One region of the Neorhizobium sp. USDA 3394 genome, then DNA from elsewhere that is predicted to be linked to it. Evidence: riboswitches for the same ligand, from Rfam matches in the RefSeq annotation. Region 1 holds a riboswitch; each other region holds the start of a gene.
What was found. Region 1 has a riboswitch for cobalamin ahead of ACZ9EJ_RS14455 (aromatic ring-hydroxylating oxygenase subunit alpha). Riboswitches for the same ligand answer to the same signal wherever they lie in the genome.

Region 1 (7,128 bases):
GGTCTATGGAGTGATGCCTATGCTTCCGGATTCCTCGCCCATGTCCCTCATGAACCCCGCTGTCCCAGGCCTCGTCTGGGCCTATCGCTTCCATCCGGGATCGGCGCCCTGCACCCGGTTGCCGCTCGATGCGGCGCGCAGCGATCTCGATGTCGGCGATGGCTTCCTGTGGCTGCATCTCAACCTCGCCGACAGCCGCGTCAACGCCTTCCTGGAGAGCTTTCCGGGCCTGACACCGCCGGCTCTCGCCGCACTCACCACCCACGACACGCACGCCGCCGTGACGCTCGACGAACAGCTCGTCTACGGCACGCTTGTCGATTTCCAGCGGGAATTCGACAGCGAGACACGCAATATCGGCTGGCTGCATTTCTTCGTCTCGGACAGGATCATCATCACCACGCGCCTGCAGCCCCTACGCTCGATCGACCGGGTGCGGGCGGCGATAGAAAAGAACGCCTCGCGTTACAACAAGCCGATCGACGTCTTCGAGACACTGGTTGCCGAATTCCAGCGCACGCTGATCACGCTGGTGATGGAGCTCACCGAAGAAATGAACATCATCGAGGACTTCGTCTACGACAACACGCCGCGCGATGAACGTCGCCGCCTCGCGCCGATCAGGCGGACGGTGGTCAGGTTGCACCGGCACCTGAGGACGGTGCTGACGCTGCTGCGGCGCGCGGCGGCGACCGACGACGACGAGATGCCCCCCGGTTTCGACGATGCCGCCTCGCGGTTGATCGGCCGGCTGGAGGCAGCGGACCACGACGTCTACGCCCTGCAGGAGCGGGCGCGACTGCTGCATGAGGAAATCGACTCGAAGCTCTCCTCCGAGACTAACCGTCACCTCTACATCCTGTCGCTGATGACCGCCTTCCTGCTGCCGCCGACCTTGGTGACCGGTTTTTTCGGAATGAACACCTCGTCGCTGCCCTTCGAGGGAGGTTCCGGCGGGACGGCCTATGCCTTCGGCTTGATCGGCGTTTCGGTGCTTGCCGCCTGGTGGCTGTTGAAGCGCACCGGCATTCTCTGACCGCCCGACAAACGAAACCCTCCCGGGGTCGATACCGGACGGGTCGGATAGTGCCTACCGGGCGCTCTTAGAAATAGGGCGAATAGCAGGTCTGGCGCGGGCCGTAGTTCGGCTGGAACGAGTTCGAATAGGCGTCGTAGGAACGGTAGCGATCGGCACACCATTCGTAGTGGCGCGGATTGATATCGTCGCCGCCACCATAGGCCGGAGCGGGCTCGGCATAACGCGGTTGGGCGGCGATGGCGCCGCCGATCAGGGCGCCGGCACCGAATGCCGCCAGTGGGAACCAGTAGCCGTTGTGGCGGCGGTAACCCGGACGGTAGTCGCGATAACCGCGATGCCCGCCATACCAGCCGCCGCCATGGCGACGGTACTGCACCGGGGTCACGTCGGTGCTGGTGCCGGTTTCGATCCCGGCGGCCGGAGCGGACGGCAGCGGCATAGCCTGAGCCGGCATCAGAGCGCCGGCGAGAACGGCAGCGGAAATGCCCGCAACCGCGATCTTCTTCAAAAGAGTCATGTTAAGTCCCCAGATCCCTTGTCCATGTTTCAAGTTTTGACAGCCAATTGTTTCAGTATGCAGTGGATTTCAATTTTGCCGCGACCTTAGGAAGTTCATCCTGAACGCGCAATTAACGTGCGCCGCGACGAAGCAAGACCGGCCGTCGGCAAATGCCGCGACCGGGCTTGGCGGAGAGATGGCCAACGCCTGCTTATCTGTAGGGCGAGATGCAGCGTGCCCTCACGCCGGCGCGTGGTGCGTAGGTATCGTCCCAGGCCCGATAGCTGCGATAACGGCTTTCACACCAGGCGACGTGGCGGCTCGAATAACCGCCGCGGTCGGCCTGTATGGCACCACCGATGATGGCACCGGCGCCGAAGGCGGCGAGCGGGAACCAGAACCCGTTGTGATAACGGTAGCCCGACCGGCGGTCACGATAACCCCGGTGGCCACGATACCAGCCATAACGGTCACGCCGGAAGTCGCGACGGTACTGGACATTGGTGATATCGCCGGCGGCCGAAATGCCGGACGGCGGCGCCGGCATTTGGACAGCCTGCGCCGGGACGACACCGGCAAACATGGTGGCGACGGCAACTGCCGCTGCCGTCAAGCGCAAACGAAGAGCATTCATCCCGGGCGTTTCCTCATTCTGATTTTCAATGAGAAAACAACGCCGGATGTGAGATTCCGTTCCTGGCAGAGCGCCCGGCACGGATCACGACTTGGCGATCAGGCGACGATCGAAAGTTGCGCCTGGTCGCCCTGCAGCCGGTTGACCATGAAGTTCGAATACCATTCGACGAACTGCATGACGCCGCCCTCGTGGAGCGCCGAGTAGGGACCCGGCTCATAGGCGGGCGAGCGAATGCCGAAGGCGTTCTCCTCGACGATCTGGCGGTCCTGGTCGTTGGTCATGTTCCAGACATGGGTCAGTTCTTCGAGATTGTAATCGACGCCCTCGACCGCATCCTTGTGGACCAGCCACTTTGTGGTGACCGCCGTTTCCTCCGGGCCGAGCGGAGTGACGCGGAACGAGATCGCATGGTCGCCGAGAATGTGGTTCCAGGTGCTGGGATAATGGAAGAGCAGCATGGTGCCGATCGAGTTGATCGTCACGTCGTCGGAGAGTTTGCGCTGTACGGCGTTGCGGCCGCTCATCGTATAACTCTCGGCATCCTCGATCAGCGGCATGCGCGCGACGCGGAACTGGCCGGTCTCGTCCATCCGGAACTCGCTCGGCAAACCCGCCTCCTCGCAACGCTGCCAATGGGCGGCGATGACCGGATCGTCCTTGGCGCCCTGGACGCCGGTCGCTGTCGGCGATTCCGGATAGGTACGGCAGAGTTCCGGGTGGTTGGCCGCGCAGTGGTAGCACTCGCGGTTGTTTTCCCAGACGAGCTTCCAGTTGCCCTTCTCGATGATCGTCGACTGGTGGGCGACCTTGGCTTCCGACAGGCGGTGCGGGGCCATATAGGGTTCGATCGCGGCGCGAACGGGGGCGAAATCCGGTGCTTCGTTGGCAAGGCAGATGAAGATATAGCCGGCGACGCTCTCGCAATGGACCTTCTTCATGCTGAACTGGGTCTTGTCGAAATCCTGTCCCATCTGGCGGCCGACCAGAAGCGAGCCGTCCAGCTCGTAGGTCCACTGATGGTAGGGACAGACGAGCCTGACCGCCGAGCCATGCTCCTTGGTGCAGACGCGGCTGCCGCGGTGGCGGCAGGTATTGTGCAGCGCCCGGATCTGATTGTCGCGGCCGCGCACGACGACGATGGGATAATCGCCGATCTGCAGGGTGAAATAGGCTCCGGCCTTCGGCAGCTCGCAATCATGTCCGACGAACAGCCAGTCGCGATACCAGATCATTTCCAGATCGAGCTTGTAATAGGCGGGATCGGTGTAGAAGGGCTGTTCGAGGCTGAAGCCTTCGCGGCGGTTCTTGAGCTGCCGCAGGGCCTGATTGCGAATTTCCATATTACCTTCCTTGTCAATGTGGACAGCGGAAGGACATGGAAATGCCGGTCGGCCTCAAGGCCTACCCAACACCCTGTCCCGAACGCCCGCCGCGTCCGGTCGTCATTTTTGATCCCGAGGCTGGTTTCCGGGCTCAGGAGCTTGTCCCTTGGGGGGACCGGCTCGGCGCCTTCCCGGGCGGCCGTTACGGCTCTTTCCCAGTGGCTCATGCCGTGCCTTGTTGCTCCACCACCGTTGCGGGGGCAGCGCCGGATTAGGGTTTCTAAAGACCCCTGCCGGCTTCCCAATTCTCCGCCTTCCCTAGTCAGGCGACACCTCAAGATCGAGGCGGATATAATCATCGAGCGAGCGTGTCGCATAGGCGACATTGCGACATCGGCAACCGCGTTGGCGACAGCGGCGAAACGGCCCAGAATGCAACACTCCAGCCCCGCGAAAGCGAAACCAGTCATTAAGGGATAAGCCATAAAATCCCGGCTCGAATGGGAGCGATGCCACCGTGCAGGCCAAGGGAAAGATTCGTTATTATAAAGCTCCTCCGCCAACGCCTCCGGCGCCGGTGGTGATGAAGACTGCCGCCCATTCCGAATTCCTCCGGACGGGGCGCATCGCCCGCTACAATCCGGTCTGGCTGCCGGAAGAGCGCCGTTATCTCACCCATGAAGAGGTCGCAGAGCGCACCGGCAAAAGGCTCGAGGCAGCCGGGGAAACGAGCCACAACCGGATCAACTCCTTCCATCGCTCGATCCAGTTTCCAAAGATCATCTTTCACCACACGCTCGATGAGCGGCCGCATCTCGGCTATTGCCATGTCACCGCGGCAAGAACGTTTCTTCCACGCGGCATCCCCGTGAGCTGGTCGTTCTATATCGCCAACTTCTTCTCCAAGATCGGCGAGGAGGAAACGTTTTTCGAGCATATCAGCCCGGCCTATTCCCGCATGTACTTTGCCGTTGCGGTCGAACGCGAGGCCGATCAGCCGCTGAAGATCAACCGCACGATCCGCAAGAACGGCCTTCTGTTCCAGACCAACGATCCGATGGAAGCGGTCAAGAACGTCCTGATGCTTGGCACTTCCAACGAAATGCTCCGCGAGATCATCAAAAAGCTTTGAAGACGCCCGGGTCCGCGTTATTGACGGGCGGATATGACGGCTCAAATCATCGACATCACCCGGGATCACGACGGCGCGCTTGCCCAAGCCTGCACCGTCCTTGCGGACGGTCTTCCCGTGGCGATCCCGACCGAGACGGTCTACGGACTTGCGGCGGATGCCACCAATCCCACCGCCATCACCCGCATCTACGAGACCAAGGGCCGGCCGCGCTTCAACCCGCTGATCTGCCACATGTCGGATCTCGACATGGCCGAGCGTTATGCCGACTTCGATCCCATCTCGCGAAAGCTTGCTAGAGCCTTCTGGCCGGGGCCCCTCACCCTGATCCTTCCCCTGAAGCCCGAAAGCGGCATTCATCCGCTGGCGACGGCCGGGCTCGATACGGTCGGCATCCGGCTTCCCAAGGGCTTCGCTTCGGAACTCATCCGTGCCTTCGGCAAGCCGCTCGCGGCCCCCAGCGCCAATACGTCCGGCAAGGTGAGCCCGACCAGCGCGCGCCACGTGGCCGACGACCTGGGCGACAAGCTGGCATTGATCATCGACGGCGGCGCGGCTCCTGTCGGTGTCGAATCGACCATCGTTCGCGTCGAGAACGGCGTGATCCGGCTGCTGAGACCGGGCGGGGTAGCCGCCGAAGAGATCGAGACGGCAACCGGCCTTGCGGTGATCCGACCGGAGGGACCGGCGGCGATCATCGAGGCTCCCGGCATGCTTGCCTCTCATTATGCGCCGGGTGCCGCGGTGAGGCTCAATGCCGACCATGTCGAGACCGGCGAGGCGTTGATCCGGCTCGGTTCCGCTCCGGTGAAGGGAATGGAGCTCGCCGCAGCGGTTTTTGACCTGAGCCCGTCCGGCGACCTTGCGCAGGCGGCGGCAAACCTGTTCGATTACCTGAAACGCGCCGACGCCACCGGCGCCGCCAGCATCGCCGTCACGCCCATTCCCGACCATGGGCTCGGCGAGGCCATCAACGACCGGCTGGCGAGGGCGGCCGCCCCGCGGGAATAAGCCGGGGGCAAAAGACGAGGAGACGCTGATGGACATTCCAGGGCCGAAACCAGAACTTCTCGACCGCTTCGCGGCGATCGTCGGCGAGAACCACGTCCTGCGCGGCGCGAACGATCTTGCGCCGCATCTCGTCGAGGGCCGCGGGCTCTACAAAGGTTCTTCGCCTATGCTCCTGAAGCCGGGTTCGGTCGAGGAAGTCTCCGCGATCCTGAAGCTTGCAAGCGAGACCGGCACGCCGATCGTGCCGCAGACCGGCAATACCGGCCTCGTTGGGGGACAGACCCCGCGCACCGGCGGCAGCGACTTGATCGTGTCGCTCGAACGGATGAACCGCATCCGAGACGTCGATCCGGTCGCAAACGTGCTGGTCGCCGATGCCGGCGCCATCCTCGCCGACGTCCAGAAGGCGGCGGAAGCCGTCGACCGGCTGTTTCCGCTGTCGCTCGGCTCGGAAGGGTCCTGCCGCATCGGTGGCAACCTTTCCACCAATGCCGGCGGCACCGCCGTGCTCGCCTATGGCAATACCCGTCAGCTCTGCCTCGGGCTCGAAGTGGTGCTGCCGACAGGCGAGATCTGGAATGGCCTGCGCCAGCTCAAGAAGGACAATACCGGCTACGACCTGCGCGACCTGTTCATCGGCGCGGAAGGCACGCTCGGGATCATCACTGGGGCTGTGCTGAAACTCTTTCCGCAGCCCGTCGGGCACCAGGTGGCACTTGCAGGCATCAATTCGCCTGAGGATGCACTGAAACTCTTCGAGCGGGCCTCGAACCTCTGCGGCACGGCGCTCACCGGTTTCGAGCTGATGCCGCGCATCGGCATCGAGTTCGTGACCCGGCATATAGACGGCGTGCGCGATCCGCTCTCCGAGCCGCATCCGTGGTACGCGCTGATCGACATCTCGACTTCGGATTCCGCCGAGACCGCCAGTTCCATGGTGCAGTCGCTGCTCGAACAGGGTTTCGAGGCGGGCCTGATCCGCGACGCCGTGATCGCCTCCTCTGTCGCCCAGCAGAAGGCACTCTGGCACATGCGCGAAAGCATGTCCGACGCCCAGAAGCCGGAGGGAGGGTCGATCAAGCACGACGTGTCGGTGCCCGTCTCGAAAATCCCGAGCTTCATGGCAGAAGCCGAGCAGGCGGTGCTGGCAGCCATGCCGGGCGCCCGGGTCTGCGCCTTCGGCCATCTCGGCGACGGCAACATCCACTACAATATCTCGCAGCCGATCAGCGCCGACATGGCCGCCGACAAGGCGGCCTTCATCGGCCGCTGGCGGGAAATCAACGCGATCGTCCACGGCATCGTGCTCGCCGCCGGCGGGTCGATTTCGGCCGAACACGGCATCGGCCAGTTGAAGCGCGACGAGCTTGCCCAGATCCGCTCGCCGATCGAGATGGACCTGATGCGGCGCATCAAACAGGCGTTCGATCCGGCGGGCATCATGAACCCCGGCAAGGTAGTGGCCATTGCATGAGCCAGCCGTCAAAG
Region 2 (7,128 bases), on a different contig from region 1:
CGGAGACGAACAGAATGCGGCGATGCCCAAGTCCGATCAGCAGCGTGGTCAGCTCGTGGCCAGCGCCCCGGTTGTCGACGGTGACGGCGGCGGGAAACAGCGCGGTCGGCATGTTGTGGAGGAGCACGGTCGGCGGCAGCGAGGGCATGAGGGCAACGCTCGTGGCCGGATCGCAGACGGTCAGGATCAGGCCGGTCGGCCGGTCGTTGAGAAGCGAGGCGACTGCGTCCGCCTCGCGTGCAGGGTCGTAGTTCGACTGGGCGATCAGCACGCCATGGCCGGCAACCAGCATGCGGTTCTGGATGCTGGAAAGCGACGAGGCGAAGACGGGATTGGTGATGCTGGGGATCAGCACGCCGACCACCGGCCGTTGCCCTGGCCTGCCGGCCGATGAATGTATCGGCCGATAACCGAGCTCTGCCGCCGCGCGGCGGACCCTGCGGGCCATGCGGTCGCTGACATTGCCGTTGCGACTGAGCGCCCGGCTCGCCGTTGCCAGCGAACATCCGGCTCTTGTTGCCACCTGCTGCAATGTCGTCATCAGGGAATGCCTCTTCCGTTTACCAGGCCGCACGGCCTGCCGAGAGCAGATTTCGTCCCGATATGTAAGAGTTTTATGTCAGCAACGGCGGATTCTCCTCAGACGCGGCAAAGCCGACTGTCGCCAGGCAAGCTTTAAGGCCCATCTTGTTCTGGCGCGTCAAACGCTCCACGGCCCTGATCGCGAGGCCGAAACACGGCAAATGCCATTCATCGCATTTTTAAGATTGACAGCCCTCGTGTATGTAATGTTATTACATTTATCAAGCGAGCGTAACTCTGTAACATGCCCTAGCCCGCTCCCGACGCCGCGATCAACAATCAGGAAGGAAGCTCATGAATTTGTCCCTCGCTCGAAACAGTCTGCTGGCCGCTGTTGCGTCAGGTCTGATCTTGGCGGCTTGCGGAGCGTTTGCCGATGAAGATCATGAGACGAAGCAAGCATGGCGTCTGTTTGTCGGCGATCACACGATCCCCGTCGTGCGTGCCATCAACTTCGAGAACGGCAAGGAACTCGGCCGCTATGACGTCAAGGGTCCCGCGGCCCTGACCGCCAGCGCCTCCGGCCAGACCGTATTCGCCACCCAGTCGGATCATGACATCGTGCACGTCATCAAGACTGGCATCGATTTCTCCGATCACGGCGGGCATCGGGATCTGGAGGTCTCCGACGTCGGGTTGTTGCCCGTGACTTTCGAGGGCAGGCGTCCCTTCCACGTTGTTCCGCATGACGACCACGCGATCCTTTTCTACGATCGAGGTGGCAAAGCGGAGATCATCGATGAAACGGCTCTTCTTGAGGGCAGGACCGAGGTAAAGACAGTCGATACGACGAGGCCGCATCACGGCGTAGCGGTGACGATGGGTCGTTTCGTGCTCGTGTCCGTCCCAAACACTGAAGTCGAAACCAAGCCCGACGAGCTTCCGCCGAGGGTCGGTCTTCGCGTCGTCGATGAGGCGGGCAAGCAGGTCGGCGACATCGCCAAATGCACCGATCTTCACGGCGAGGCCACCTCGGCCCGGCTCGTCGCCTTCGGTTGCAAGGAAGGCGTTCTTGTCGCACGGCCCGGGGGCATGGACGGACCGAAGCTGGACATGCTCGCTTACCCGGCGGACCTGCCGAAGGGCAGCACCGGGACCTTGCTTGGTGGCAAGGCGATGCAGTTCTTCCTCGGCAACTACGGCGAGGACAAAATCGTCCTGATAGATCCGGATGCCGAGAAGCACTTCCGGCTGATCGACCTCCCCACCCGCCGCGTCGACTTCCTGCTGGATCCGGCAACGCCGCGCAATGCCTACATCCTGACGGAGGACGGTGATCTTCATGTGCTGGACGTGATCAAGGGCGAGATCGTTCGCAAGGCCGGGGTCACCGAGCCCTACAGCAAGGACGGCCATTGGCGTGATCCGCGGCCGCGTCTTGCCGTTGCGGACGGTCATATCGTCATTACCGATCCGCGGCACTCGCTGATTCGCGTCGTCGATGCGGAGAGCCTGAAGGAGGTCCGTACGATTCCCGTCGAAGGAAACCCTTTTACGATCGTTGCCGTCGGCGGCTCCGGCGCATCGCACTGATGCGGACAACCTTTGGCTCCGGAATTGTCACCGCAGTTCCGGACCGGGATCATTTCATCAGAAATGACGATGCAGTAGTCCGGAGCCTGACGACTGCGCTTTCTTCCGGCCTGATCTTGGACGAAATCTTCCGGATCCTTTGTGCGCCCTGGGGACAACCAGCCACGGCGTTGACAGTCGGCAAAGGGCGTGTAGGTTGGCGCCGTCAAGGTTCTTCCATCCCGCGATGGAAGCTAAGAGGGAATCCGGTAAAAACCGGAGCTGTCCCGCAACTGTGAGCGGTGAGCCGTTCGTCCAACATGTCACTGGCAGCCAATGCCGGGAAGACGGGCGATGAAGGCTTTGACCCGCAAGCCAGGAGACCTGCCTGACGATAGAAGTTCCGTGGTCGGGGTGTGCCACAGGGATGACGGTTCCGTCGGGCCATCGCGCCTGCCGTAACCTTCATTTTTGCTGCCTCCTCAATGAGTGAGACGAAGGCAGTGAAAACACAGGGATTACCTTCCCAGAATTTATCCGGTCGCGCCGTCCTCCTGATCGCGAAATCCGCCTTTGCGGCATCGCCGCATCGGGAAATGCGGCGGCTCGCGGAGCTTGCGGCCGGCGCGACCGGAGCCCGAACCGTGCGCTTCGCCTTTACCGAGCAGGGAACCCCTTCCCTGCGCGAAGCGCTGTCCGATCTGCTCGACGAGGATGTCGAAACCGTCGTGATCGTGCCGCTTGTCCTGCCCATGGAGCCAAGCTTCCATATCTGGCTGACGAAATCGCTGACGCGCTGGAAGGCCGCCGACAGCCGCCCCTGGCCCGCCTTGTCCGTCGCCAAGGATATCGCCTCCAGCACGCTGATGGCGCATCTTCTCGGCGAACTGCTTGAGACGGCCGAGGCGCTGGATGCTCCAGAGACCGAAAACCCGCCTGTCATCGAAGGTTCCCTCGTGCCGGCCCAGAAACGCCGCGTGCTGGTCTGCCAGGGCGGTCCCTGCAACGCGGCCGGAGCCGATGTGATCTGGGGACATCTTCGCAACCAGCAGGAGCGGCAGAAATTGCGCGCTGCCGGCGATGGCACGATGACGGCAAAGTCCACATGTCTCGGTCCCTGCAGCCTGGCGCCCGTGCTGCAGGTATTTCCCGAAGGCACCTATTACGGCGGCGTCAACGAAAATGCGATCGACCGGATCATCGGCGAGCACCTGCTGGGCGGCCGTATCGTCGAGGACTTCGCCTATCACCCGACGGGCCGCAAGCAGCGGCTTCGCACCCCATCCGAACAGAACAAGAGGAGAGAGAATTGAGGTCGCAGACCGTATCGCGCCTGGCCGCCGCCTGGCTCACCGCCGCCACCTTTGTCACCGCGGGCACTGTCTTCGCAGGCGAGCCGCTTCGCGTCGGTGCCACCTACATCACCAGCGGCACGGACCCGGCCAAGGGCTCGAACGGCTGGGCTCTGGTCAGCCATGGCGTCGGCGAGAACCTCTTCACCGTCGATCGCAACGGCAAGCTCGTGCCGGAACTGGCCGAGAAGGCAGAGCGCATCGCAGACCTGACCTGGACCGTCACCCTGAAGCCCGGCCGCCTGTTCTCCGATGGCACGCCCGTCACCGCCAGGGCACTGGCAGCCGGTTTCGATACGACGTTCGCCAACAACAAGGCGGCGCTCGCGACCGGCGGCAAGCTGACCTTCGAGGCGGGCGACGACCTGACGCTGAAGGTGACGACCGAAAAACCGGTGCCGTTCATTCAGGCACTCTTTGCCGAATGGCCGCTGGTTGCCTACAAGCCCACCGGGACCGGCAATGCCGTCTTCAGCGGTCCTTACCGTGTCTCCGACTTCAAGGCGGATGCCTCGATCACGCTTGCGGCCAACATGCATTTCGCCGGCGCCGAAAAGCGTTCGCCGGTCAATTTCCGCAGGTTCGGTGATGCCCAGACCCTGACGCTGGCGCTGGAAGCAGGAGAACTCGACATGGCCTTCGGCTTGCCGTCGGAGGTCGTGAGCCGGCTCAAGACCAGTCCGGACCTGACGATCAAGTCGTTCCCGGTCGGGTACCAGTATCTCGCCTTCTTCAATACTGCCCGGCCGCTGATGGCTGACGTGAAGGTGCGCCGGGCGATCGATCTGGCCTTCGACCGCAAGGAGCTTGCGGCCGCGATCAACGGCGGCGAACCGGCCACAGGTGCCTACGCCGCCTATTTCCCCTTTGCCGGCAGGGAGGCCCGCCCGAGCGATCTCGCCAAGGCTGGAGCGCTGCTCGACGAAGCCGGCTGGGCAAAAGGCAGCGGCGGCATGCGCGAAAAGGGCGGCACGCCGCTGCGCCTGCTGGTCATCACCTATCCGCAGCGCCCGGATCTCGTCACCATGCTGCCGGTGGTCAAGGCGGAACTCGCAAAGATCGGCATCGCCATCGATACGCAGGTGGTGGAGAACATCCAACAGGTCGCTTCGGCCGGCGACTTCGACATCGCACTCTGGGCGCAGCACACTGCCCCGAGCGGCGATGCCGCCTTTTTCCTGAACTCGATGCTGAGAAGCGGCGCTTCCCTGAACTACGCGAAATATGCCTCGCCAGACTTCGATGCGATCCTCGACCGGTTTGCGACCGAGGGCGATCCGGCAAAGCGGGTGGCGATCGCGCTGGATGCCCAGCAGAAAATCTTCGCCGATGCGCCCGCCTCCTTCCTGGTATCGCCCGTCTGGTATGTCGGCCTGTCGAAGCGGCTCAAGAACTACGAGCCGTGGGGATCCGACTACCACGTCCTGCGCGCCGATATCGGCGAGGCGGAGTAGGGCCAGGTGATGCGGCTGGCCCGGTTCGGCATACAATCGATAGCGGGGTTGCTGGCGGTTTCGCTCGCCTCCTTCTCGGTCATCACCCTGATGCCGGCCGATCCGGTCACGATCGCCATTCGCGCCTGGAGCCTGCCGGCGACGGAGGAAACCGTCGCCGCGTTGAGGGCGGAGTGGGGGCTCGATCAGCCGCTGCCGGTCAGGTATCTGCACTGGCTGGCGGATTTCCTCACCGGAGATTGGGGCCGCTCCTTCCGGACCGGAGAGCCCGTGCTTGCCGAGTTCGCCGAGCGGTTGCCGGTCTCGCTGTCGCTCGGTCTCGCCGGCCTGGCTCTGGCGATCGTGCTGGCAATTCCGCTCGGATTCTTCTCAGCCGCCCATCCCGGGGGCATTGCCGATCGGATGAGCCGGGCTCTGTCGATCTTCGTTCAGGCGGTGCCTGCCTTCTGGCTGGGCCTTGTCCTTCTCTGGGTCCTCGGTGTGCGGCTGCGCTGGGTCAGACCCTTTGCCAATGATTGGACCGCGATCGTCCTGCCAATCCTGCTGATCGCGCTGCATTCCGTTGCCGTTCTTTCCCGCGTCTATCGGCGCGACCTGAAGGAGACCGCCGGGCAGCCGCATTTCCGCACGGCGCTTGCCAAGGGCCTGTCGGAAAGGCAGGCACTCTGGAGGCACGGCCACCGCGGCGCGCTTTATGCTCTCCTGTCGGCAGTCCGTTCCGAAGCCGGCTGGGTGATCGGCAGCACCGCGACCATGGAGATTCTCTTCGGCCTTGCCGGCATCAGCCAGTTCCTGGTGCAAAGCATCGCGGCACGCGACCAGATGGTGCTGCAGGCCTATGTCATGGTCATTGCCATCTGGATGCTTGTATTGAATGCCAGCGCCAATCTCGCCATGCGCCTTCTCGATCCGCGCCTTGCCCGATGCCCCGGCTGATCATGCTCGCGGCGCTCGCCGTCTTTCTCTGTGTCGGCGGCTTCTGGCAGCCACATGATCCCGATGCGGTGGACATGCTTGCCCGTCATTCCGGCATGACCGCCGGCCATCTGCTCGGTACCGATCATCTCGGTCGCGATCTTCTGTCGCGCATCATGGCCGGCGGCTGGCGGACGGCCTGCGTCATCCTCTCGGTCGGTGCCATCGGCTTTTTCTTCGGCACCCTGCTGGGCACCGCTGCCGCCGTGCTTGGCGGCTGGCGGGAAACGGTGGTCCTGCGGTTCTGCGAGTTCTTCGTCATGGTGCCGACGCTCATCGTCGCACTGGCGGCAGCGGCGATTTTTGGCCTGTCCCCGCTCAGCGCGGGGCTGGCGCTGGGTCTGGCCGGCGTCGGCCCGCATGCGCTGCTTGCGCATGCGCTTAGCCTGAGGGTGCTCGGCCAGCCGTTCATCCTGGCGGCAAGGAGCCTCGGTATTGCACCTTTGCGGATGATCGCCCGGCACCTTCTGCCCAATACCCTGCCTTTGATGTTCGCCTATGTCGGTAATCAGGCGGGACTTGCGGCGGTTGCCTATGCCTCGCTCGCCTTCATCGGTCTCGGGGCCGATCCATCGAAGCCGGATTGGGGATCGATGCTGTTTGAATATCGCGTGTTCATTTTCGACCACCCGATGCTGATGATCTGGCCAGGCGTCGCGCTCGCGCTGGTCACGCTCCTGCTCAACGGCTTTTTTGACAATGGCCAAGCCTGATGCTGGTTCTGTGGGAATGGAGGCGGTCCTGCCGCCGTTGGCGGCGGGTATCCGCTTATCGCGCAAGAACCCCCAACGGCGAGATGGTCTTCAGGTCCGGATCCACGAAGCCGGTCGCCTTTGCGACCTGCGCGTGGCTCATGCTGTAGCCGTAGTCGAGAACCCGTACCCCGTCCATGATGAAGAGCTGGGCCTTGTCCAAACCGGGCCTCAGATTTCCTCTCACTGTGACGACTTCATAGACCCGCGAGAGATGGAACGGCTCGGCAGCGACCACATGCACCAGTTGGTTCGGTGGCGGAGCGGCGCTGTGGCTGCAGGCGCCGGCCCAGGGGACAAGCATGAACTCGTAAACCAAATCGCCGTCCTGGTCGACCGGCAGGATGAAACCGGTCAGTTCCACCGTACGGGCTTCGTCACGCCAGGCAAGTGTTTCTCCCTGGGGCCGGCTGGACGCCATGCCCGGCAGGGCAGCATCCAACCTCGATTGATCCGCAGGCCGCAGGGCGCTCCAGAGAACCGGCTGAGCGCCTGCAAAAA
Region 3 (7,128 bases), 1.0 Mb from region 1:
TCCAGCGTTTCGCGCATCCATTGGCCGAAGGCGATCAGGGCGTGGCGCGGGGGCAGGTCGGGGCTGTGGTAGTCGGCTCGGCGGTCGGCATTGCGGCCGCGATCGGGCGCGAGTGCGACAGTGACATTGCCGAAGCTTGCGGCGCGAAAACGGAAAGCGCCGTCTTCCAGGTCTTCATCGGTTTCAGGGGCGCCCCAAGCCGCCTCCGCCGTAGGCACGGAGCTGTAGGCTGCGAGCACATGGGTAGCGGATTTTGCACTCAGATCATCGAGAAGGTCACGCGGGGTCTCTGGAATATCCGAAACATTGTAGCCGGCTACTGATAGCTCGTTCAGCATCCCGAGTACGCTCTGCGGCACGTCCAGGCCGACGGCATAACCGGTGCGTCCCGGCGCGCTCGGGTAATCCGGCATCAGGATGACGATCTTGCGCTCGGCACGAGGTGCCGCCTTCAGCCGCAGGAAAGCGGCGATCCGATCGGCGACCTGTTCAACGCGGTCCGGTTCCGGCTGGTTGACGAGGTTGGCGGAATTGTCCCCCGCCTTGAAGGAGATCGCGCCGGCCAGGATGCGCCCGTCGAGCTCCGGCAGGACGACGTGCATGGCGAGGTCGGCGGGGTTGAGGCCGCGCCGGTTTTCCGCCCAGCCTTCGCGCCGTGTGGTGGCGATGACGATCTGGAATACCGGCACGCCGGTGCGGTCGAAGATCGTTTCGCCGTTCTCGTCCGTGCCGCTGGCAAAGGCGGTGGTGGAAAGGATTGCCGCGGCTCTCAGGTCCGAGATCGCCTGTCCGACGAAGGCGACAGCGTCGGCATCCTTCAGGCCGGAGACAAAGATGGGTACCGGCGCGAAACCACGGTTAGCTAGCGCTTCGAACAGTGCGTCGATCGGTGCGGCATCATTGGCCAGCAGCATGGAGCGGTAGAACAGGATCGGCAGGCGCGGTGCATCCGATGCGAGGCTGGCCAGCAGGTCATCGGCCGCGACGATGCCCTTTCCCGGCTTGTAGTATCCGGCCTTCGGCATCGGTGCTGCCGGAGGCAGAGGTTCCGTTCTACCTTCGGCCAGGGTCGTCAGCAATTTTGCGAGGAGCCGCATATTGTCCGGCCCCCCTTCGCGGAAGCAGGCCAGGATGCCGGCGAGCTGGTTTTCCGAAACCGTCGAGGCCCCGGCGAGACGTTCGTCGCGGATGCTGCATTCGCCCGGAAGCAGGGCCAGCATGATCTTCCTGGAGCGCGCCAATCGGGAAAGCTCCTCTACGCCGTAGGACCAGCGGTCATAGCCGCCGAGGATGCGTACGAGGATGACTTTGGCATGCGCCGCCGTCTTCTCGATCCACAGGTCCACCGACATGGGGTGGCGGAGATCGGAGAGGTTGGTGAGGCGGAGAGTTGGAGGAATGGGGGGACTAAGCTTGTCCGAGTTGTGGTCGGAGGGGCCACCCCCCTCTGGCCTGCCGGCCATCTCCCCCTCAGGGGGGGAGATCGAATCGTGGCTAGGCCTCGCGTCACTCCGGCGTTGGCTTTTGAGGAAGGCGGGTGCATCTTGCCAATCTCCCCCCTTGAGGGGGAGATGGCCGGCAGGCCAGAGGGGGGTATCGCTCCCGCCGCTTGCAGGCTTATTCCACACGGCCGCAATGCCGTTCAGGTCGCTGCCGGAAAAGGACAGCACCACCACGTCGGCCGGTGACTGGTTGAGGTCGACCGGTTCGATCAGGTCGTCGAGAGACGACGATGTGGTGGCGAGTATGTGCATCCTTCCCTCGGGCCTCTTATGCGGCCAGCATCCTTTCGATCGCTGCGCGGTCGATACCTTTTTCGCCGATCACGACAAGGCGGCTTACCCGCGCTTCGCCGGGTGCCCAGGCGCGGTCGAAATAATGGTTCACGCGCGATCCTACCGCCTGAACCTGCAGGCGCATCGGCTTGTTCGCGACTTCCACGAAGCCTTTTATGCGCAGCACGTTTTCGGCTTCGGCCGTCGCGGAGATGCGGGTGGCCAGGCTTTCAGCATCGGTCACTGCGGCCAGATCGACGACGAAACTGTCGAAATCGTCGTGATCGTGGTCGAGTTCGTCATCATGGTGGGTCTTGCGGTTTTCGATATCGTCCTCAACAGCAAGGCCGAGACCGATCAGCACGGCCGGGTCGATGGCGCCATTGGCGGCCGAGACGATTTTCACGGCACGCGGTAGATGTGCTGCGACGCGGTCCCTGGCGGTCGCGAGGCCGGCGGCATCGAGAAGGTCGCTCTTGGTGAGCACGATCATGTCGGCGCAGGCCACCTGGTCCTCGAACACTTCCTCGACCGGATCGTCGTGGTCGATCGAGCCGTCCGCCTGACGCTGGGCTTCCAGCGCTTCGTGGTCGTCGGCAACGCGGCCTTCGGCGAGCGCCAGCCCATCCACGACGGCAATCACCGCGTCGACCGTCACCCGTGCCTTGACGTCCGGCCACTGGAAGGCCTGGACGAGCGGCTTCGGCAAGGCGAGGCCGGAGGTTTCGACGAGGATATGGTCGACGCGCGGCTCCATGGCCAGGATACGGTCGATTGCCGGCACGAAATCGTCGGCGACCGTGCAGCAGATGCAGCCGTTGGCAAGTTCGATGATGTTGTCTTCCGGGCAGCTTTCGATGCCGCAGCCTTTCAGCACGTCGCCATCGATGCCGACATCGCCAAATTCGTTGACGATGATCGCCAAGCGCTTGCCCTTGAGGTTCTCGATCAGGTTTCGGATCAGCGTGGTCTTGCCGGCTCCCAGAAACCCGGTGACGACGGTGCAGGGAACGCGGTCGAACGAAACGCTCATGATGGCATGTCCTCGTGATGATGAAAGGGTGGAATACGGGCCGTCATGCCCTTGCCGCGCAGGCAGGTGGGACGGCCGCGAAGGGGAAGGAAACCGCGCTCGTCCTCGGCCAGCATCATCGCGCCGGTAACGATGTCCTCGACATTGTCGAGCGACAGATGCCCGAAGACATAGGACCAGCCGCTCTTGTGGTTGAAGGCGGCGCTCGGGCTCTTTTCGCAATTGGCAAGGCAGGTGACGGGCTTGACGGCGAGCGGCTTGCCGGCGGCCGCTTCACGCAGTGCCGCGATCAGCGCGATACCCGGCCGGATTTCGCCGTCGGAGGCGTCACGGCAATTCGTGCAGACGAAAATCGTCACATCTGCCGGGCTGGCGATAGCCGGATCATCTGGTCGGTGGTCACTCATCGGTCAGCCGCGTTCCCGCCGGGGTCGAAAAATCGGGGCGCGGAGCAGAAGGCCAAAACCGTCTGCGGTGATCGAGAAACTTCGCCCGGAGCACCCCGCCCGGTGAAGCAAAATTATCGGACGGCAGGTCTCCTGGCTCGCGGGTCGCCGCCATTTGCCTGCCTTCCCGGATTTCTCCAGTGGCCTCTCGGCAAACGGCTCGCCGCCTACAGTTGCGGGGGCAGCCGCGGCATTGATCCTTAGGAAAGGATCGCACCGCATTCTCTCTTAGCCCTCCCCGTTGCCGGAAAGGGACCATCTCCCTTCACCTAAGCCCGGTCGCACACCCATGTCAATGCGTCGCAAAGGCGATTGCCGTGACGCCGAATTCGTCTATAGTGGCCCAGCCTATGGTGCCCGGAAGGGTTTTAGAGGGAATGCGGTGCGACGAATTCTGTCGTCCAACCCGCGGCTGCCCCCGCAACTGTAAGCGGAAAGTCTTTGCCCAAAACGGCCGTTCGGCCGTCAAGCCACTGGAGAAATCCGGGAAGGCGGGTAAAGGCGTCCGATCCGCGAGCCAGGAGACCTGCCAGAGGCGGCAAAGAACGTGAACGGCCCTCGGGTGGAGGGCGAAAGGACGAGACCATGGTTACGAATTCTGCTGCAACCGCAGTCGGCATTTCCGCTTCGAAGATCATTCCCCTCAGCATGACGGCCCTGCTCGGCCTGTTCATCGTCGGTTTTGTCGGCTTCTCGCATCTGGAAGTCGTCCACAATGCCGCGCATGACACGCGCCACTCGCTCGCCTTCCCCTGCCACTGAGGAGTTCTCCCAAATGTCGCTGTTTCGTAACATCGTCTTCACGGCGGTGATCGCCGGGCTTTTGTCCGGATTGCTGCTCACCGTGATGCAGAGCTTCTCCACCGTGCCGCTGATCCTGCAGGCGGAAGTGTATGAAAATGCCGCGCCCGAGACAGGCCACAGCCATGACGCGGCACCTGCCGCTGCCGGCACCGCGGCACCTGCTGCCGAGCATCACCACAGCGAAGAAGCCTGGGCTCCTGCCGATGGCTTCGAACGTTTCATCTATACTGCTGCCGCCGACATGCTGTCGGCTATCGGCTTCGCCCTTGTCCTCGTTGCCGCTTCGGAAGCCTTTGGGGGCTTCAAGGGCTGGCGCGGCGGCCTGATGTTCGGCATTGCCGGCTTCCTCGCCGTCATCCTCGCGCCCGGCCTCGGCCTGCCGCCGGAACTGCCCGGCATGCCGGCTGCCGAGCTCGGACCGCGCCAGATCTGGTGGCTCTCGACGGCTGTCTGCACGGCAATCGGCCTCGGCCTTCTCGTCTATACCCGCTCGGCCGTGTTCGCGGCACTTGCTATCGTGCTGCTGATCGCTCCGCATCTCGTCGGCGCGCCGCTCCCGCCAAGCCATGAAACGGCGGTCCCGATGGATCTTCATGCCCGCTTCGTCAACGCCGTCTATGCCACCAACCTGGTGTTCTGGGCCGTGCTCGGCGCGCTTACCGGTGTGGTCCGCGAAAGATTCCGGGCCGGCGAGGAAGCTTCTGCCGGATCTCCGGCGAAGCTCGCTTCCCGGTGAAGGAGATCGACGAGGCGTCCGTCGAGCGCCATCGCGCCAAGATGGCGAACCGCAAGGCGGTTCAGGATGCGGAAGTGGCCGAGAAGACCCAGGAAAAGGGTCTTCTCATCGTCCATACCGGCTCGGGCAAGGGCAAATCCACCGCCGCCTTCGGCCTGGCGCTGCGCATGCTCGGCAACAACCGCCGCGTCGGCGTCGTGCAGTTCATCAAGGGCGCCTGGTCGACCGGGGAGCAGCCGGCGCTTGCCGTCTTCGGTGACCGCGTCGTCTGGCACACGATGGGCGAAGGTTTCACCTGGGAAACCCAGGACCTGAAGCGTGACGTTGCTGCGGCGGAGAAGGCCTGGGAAAAGGCGCTCGAGCTGATGGCGGACGAGACGATCGGACTGGTCATCCTCGACGAACTCAACATCGCGCTTCGTTATGACTATCTCGATCTCGACAAGATCGTCGCGACGCTCCAGGCGCGGCGGCCGGACCTGCATGTGGTCGTTACCGGCCGAAACGCCAAGCAGGCGCTGATCGAGGCCGCCGACATGGTCACCGAGATGACGCTGGTCAAACATCACTTCAAGGCGGGCGTGAAGGCCCAGGCCGGCATCGAGTTTTAAGCGATGGCCGGGATCAAGCCAGCTCGGGCGCTGATGTTTCAGGGAACGGGCTCGGATGTGGGCAAGTCGCTGGTCGTGGCCGGGCTTGCCCGCGCTTTCACGCTGCGTGGCCTGAAGATCATGCCGTTCAAGCCGCAGAACATGTCGAACAATGCGGCGGTCACCGCGGATGGCGGCGAGATCGGCCGGGCGCAGGCGCTGCAGGCCCGCGCCGCCGGGGTGCCGCTCAGCGTCCATATGAACCCCGTGCTCCTGAAGCCGCAGAGCGAGGTCGGCGCGCAGGTGGTGGTGCAGGGCAGGGTCGAAGGCAATGCCAAGGCTGCCGAGTATCAGATGCTCAAACGGACGCTGATGCCGCGGGTTCTGGAAAGTTTTGGGCTTCTTCGCAATCAGGCCGATCTGGTTCTGATCGAAGGTGCCGGCAGCGCTTCCGAGATCAATCTGCGCCAGAATGACATTGCCAATATGGGCTTTGCGCGGGCCGCCGACGTGCCGGTGGTCCTGATCGGCGATATCGACCGCGGCGGGGTGATCGCCAGCCTTGCCGGGACCAGGCTGGTGCTCGATCCCGAGGATGCGGCGATGATCCGGGGCTTTATCGTCAACCGGTTTCGCGGCGATCCGGCATTGTTCGCCGACGGCATGCGGATGATCGGGGAACTCACCGGCTGGCAGTCGGTCGGGCTGTTGCCGCATTTTGCCGATGCGGCCCGGCTGCCGGCGGAAGATGCGCTGGGCCTCAATGCGCCTTCGGTGCGGAAGGCGGGTGCGAAGATCAGGATCGCGGTGCCGATCCTGCCGCATATCTCCAATTTCGATGATCTTGATCCGCTGGAAGCGGAGCCGGATGTCGATCTGATCCGGGTCCGGCCGGGACAGGCCATCCCTGGCGATTGTGATCTTGTGCTGCTGGTCGGTTCGAAGGCGACGATATCCGACCTACGGGCGATGAAGGCGGCGGGTTTCGACGTGGATATTGCAGCACATGTCCGTCGTGGCGGTCGAGTGCTCGGTCTCTGTGGCGGTTACCAGATGCTCGGCAAAACGATCGCCGATCCGGAAGGGACGGAAGGACCGCCCGGCGCAATCGAAGGGCTGGGCTTGCTGGATGTCGAGACGGTTCTTGCGGGCGATAAACGGCTGGAGGCCGTTGCGGGCGCGAGTTTCGACGGAATCTCCCTGTCCGGTTATGAAATGCATATCGGGCGAACCACCGGTGCCGATTGCACGCGGTCTTTTGCGACAATCGGCGGAAACCCGGAAGGTGCGATATCGGCGGATGGCCGGGTCTGGGGCACCTATCTCCACGGATTATTCTCGGACGACCGGCAGCGGTCGGCATGGCTGACGCGGCTTGGCAGCTCGGCATCCAGCCTTGATTACGAGGCAGGCGTGGACGCGGTGCTCGACCGGCTGGCGGCCCATATGGAAAAGCATCTCGATCTCGATGGGCTGCTCAAACTTGCCAGATGATCCACGCCAGAAGGCCGAAAAGGCCGATCAACAACGCGTCGGCGATCCGGGCGAGTTTCAGCGCGCGGCGAATGTCGTCGTAGGTGAGCTCGGAACGCCCGCCCTCGCCCATGAACCGGGCCTCGATCATCTGTCCGCCATAGCTGCGCGGCCCGGCGAGTGCGATGCCGAGCGCGCCGGCCATCGCCGCTTCCGGCCAGCCGGCATTCGGCGACCGGTGATGGCGGGCATCCCGCCTGATGGCCCGGAT

Region 2: linked by a shared signal. The riboswitch ahead of ACZ9EJ_RS22625 ((2Fe-2S) ferredoxin domain-containing protein) and the one ahead of ACZ9EJ_RS14455 (aromatic ring-hydroxylating oxygenase subunit alpha) in region 1 are both predicted to bind cobalamin.
Region 3: linked by a shared signal. The riboswitch ahead of ACZ9EJ_RS19370 (DUF1636 family protein) and the one ahead of ACZ9EJ_RS14455 (aromatic ring-hydroxylating oxygenase subunit alpha) in region 1 are both predicted to bind cobalamin.

Annotation. Positions count from the first base shown of each region.
Region 1 is NZ_JBWCDU010000001.1:2,921,344-2,928,471, forward strand. It holds gene ACZ9EJ_RS14440 (transporter) at 41-1,036, shown strand; gene ACZ9EJ_RS14445 (BA14K family protein) at 1,104-1,556, opposite strand; gene ACZ9EJ_RS14450 (BA14K family protein) at 1,750-2,172, opposite strand; gene ACZ9EJ_RS14455 (aromatic ring-hydroxylating oxygenase subunit alpha) at 2,271-3,515, opposite strand; cobalamin riboswitch at 3,617-3,849, opposite strand; gene ACZ9EJ_RS14460 (DUF6656 family protein) at 4,015-4,629, shown strand; gene ACZ9EJ_RS14465 (L-threonylcarbamoyladenylate synthase) at 4,663-5,640, shown strand; gene ACZ9EJ_RS14470 (FAD-binding oxidoreductase) at 5,669-7,114, shown strand; gene ACZ9EJ_RS14475 (winged helix-turn-helix domain-containing protein) at 7,111-7,128, shown strand, end outside.
Region 2 is NZ_JBWCDU010000002.1:230,382-237,509, reverse strand. It holds gene ACZ9EJ_RS22635 (substrate-binding domain-containing protein) at 1-541, opposite strand, end outside; gene aztD (zinc metallochaperone AztD) at 877-2,115, shown strand; cobalamin riboswitch at 2,306-2,500, shown strand; gene ACZ9EJ_RS22625 ((2Fe-2S) ferredoxin domain-containing protein) at 2,598-3,407, shown strand; gene ACZ9EJ_RS22620 (ABC transporter substrate-binding protein) at 3,404-4,900, shown strand; gene ACZ9EJ_RS22615 (ABC transporter permease) at 4,910-5,836, shown strand; gene ACZ9EJ_RS22610 (ABC transporter permease) at 5,824-6,588, shown strand; gene ACZ9EJ_RS22605 (DUF3299 domain-containing protein) at 6,644-7,128, opposite strand, start outside.
Region 3 is NZ_JBWCDU010000001.1:3,921,506-3,928,633, forward strand. It holds gene cobN (cobaltochelatase subunit CobN) at 1-1,754, opposite strand, end outside; gene cobW (cobalamin biosynthesis protein CobW) at 1,771-2,808, opposite strand; gene ACZ9EJ_RS19370 (DUF1636 family protein) at 2,805-3,215, opposite strand; cobalamin riboswitch at 3,321-3,529, opposite strand; cobalamin riboswitch at 3,589-3,802, shown strand; gene ACZ9EJ_RS19375 (CbtB domain-containing protein) at 3,840-4,016, shown strand; gene ACZ9EJ_RS19380 (CbtA family protein) at 4,030-4,794, shown strand; gene cobO (cob(I)yrinic acid a,c-diamide adenosyltransferase) at 4,791-5,405, shown strand; gene ACZ9EJ_RS19390 (cobyric acid synthase) at 5,409-6,878, shown strand; gene cbiB (adenosylcobinamide-phosphate synthase CbiB) at 6,862-7,128, opposite strand, start outside.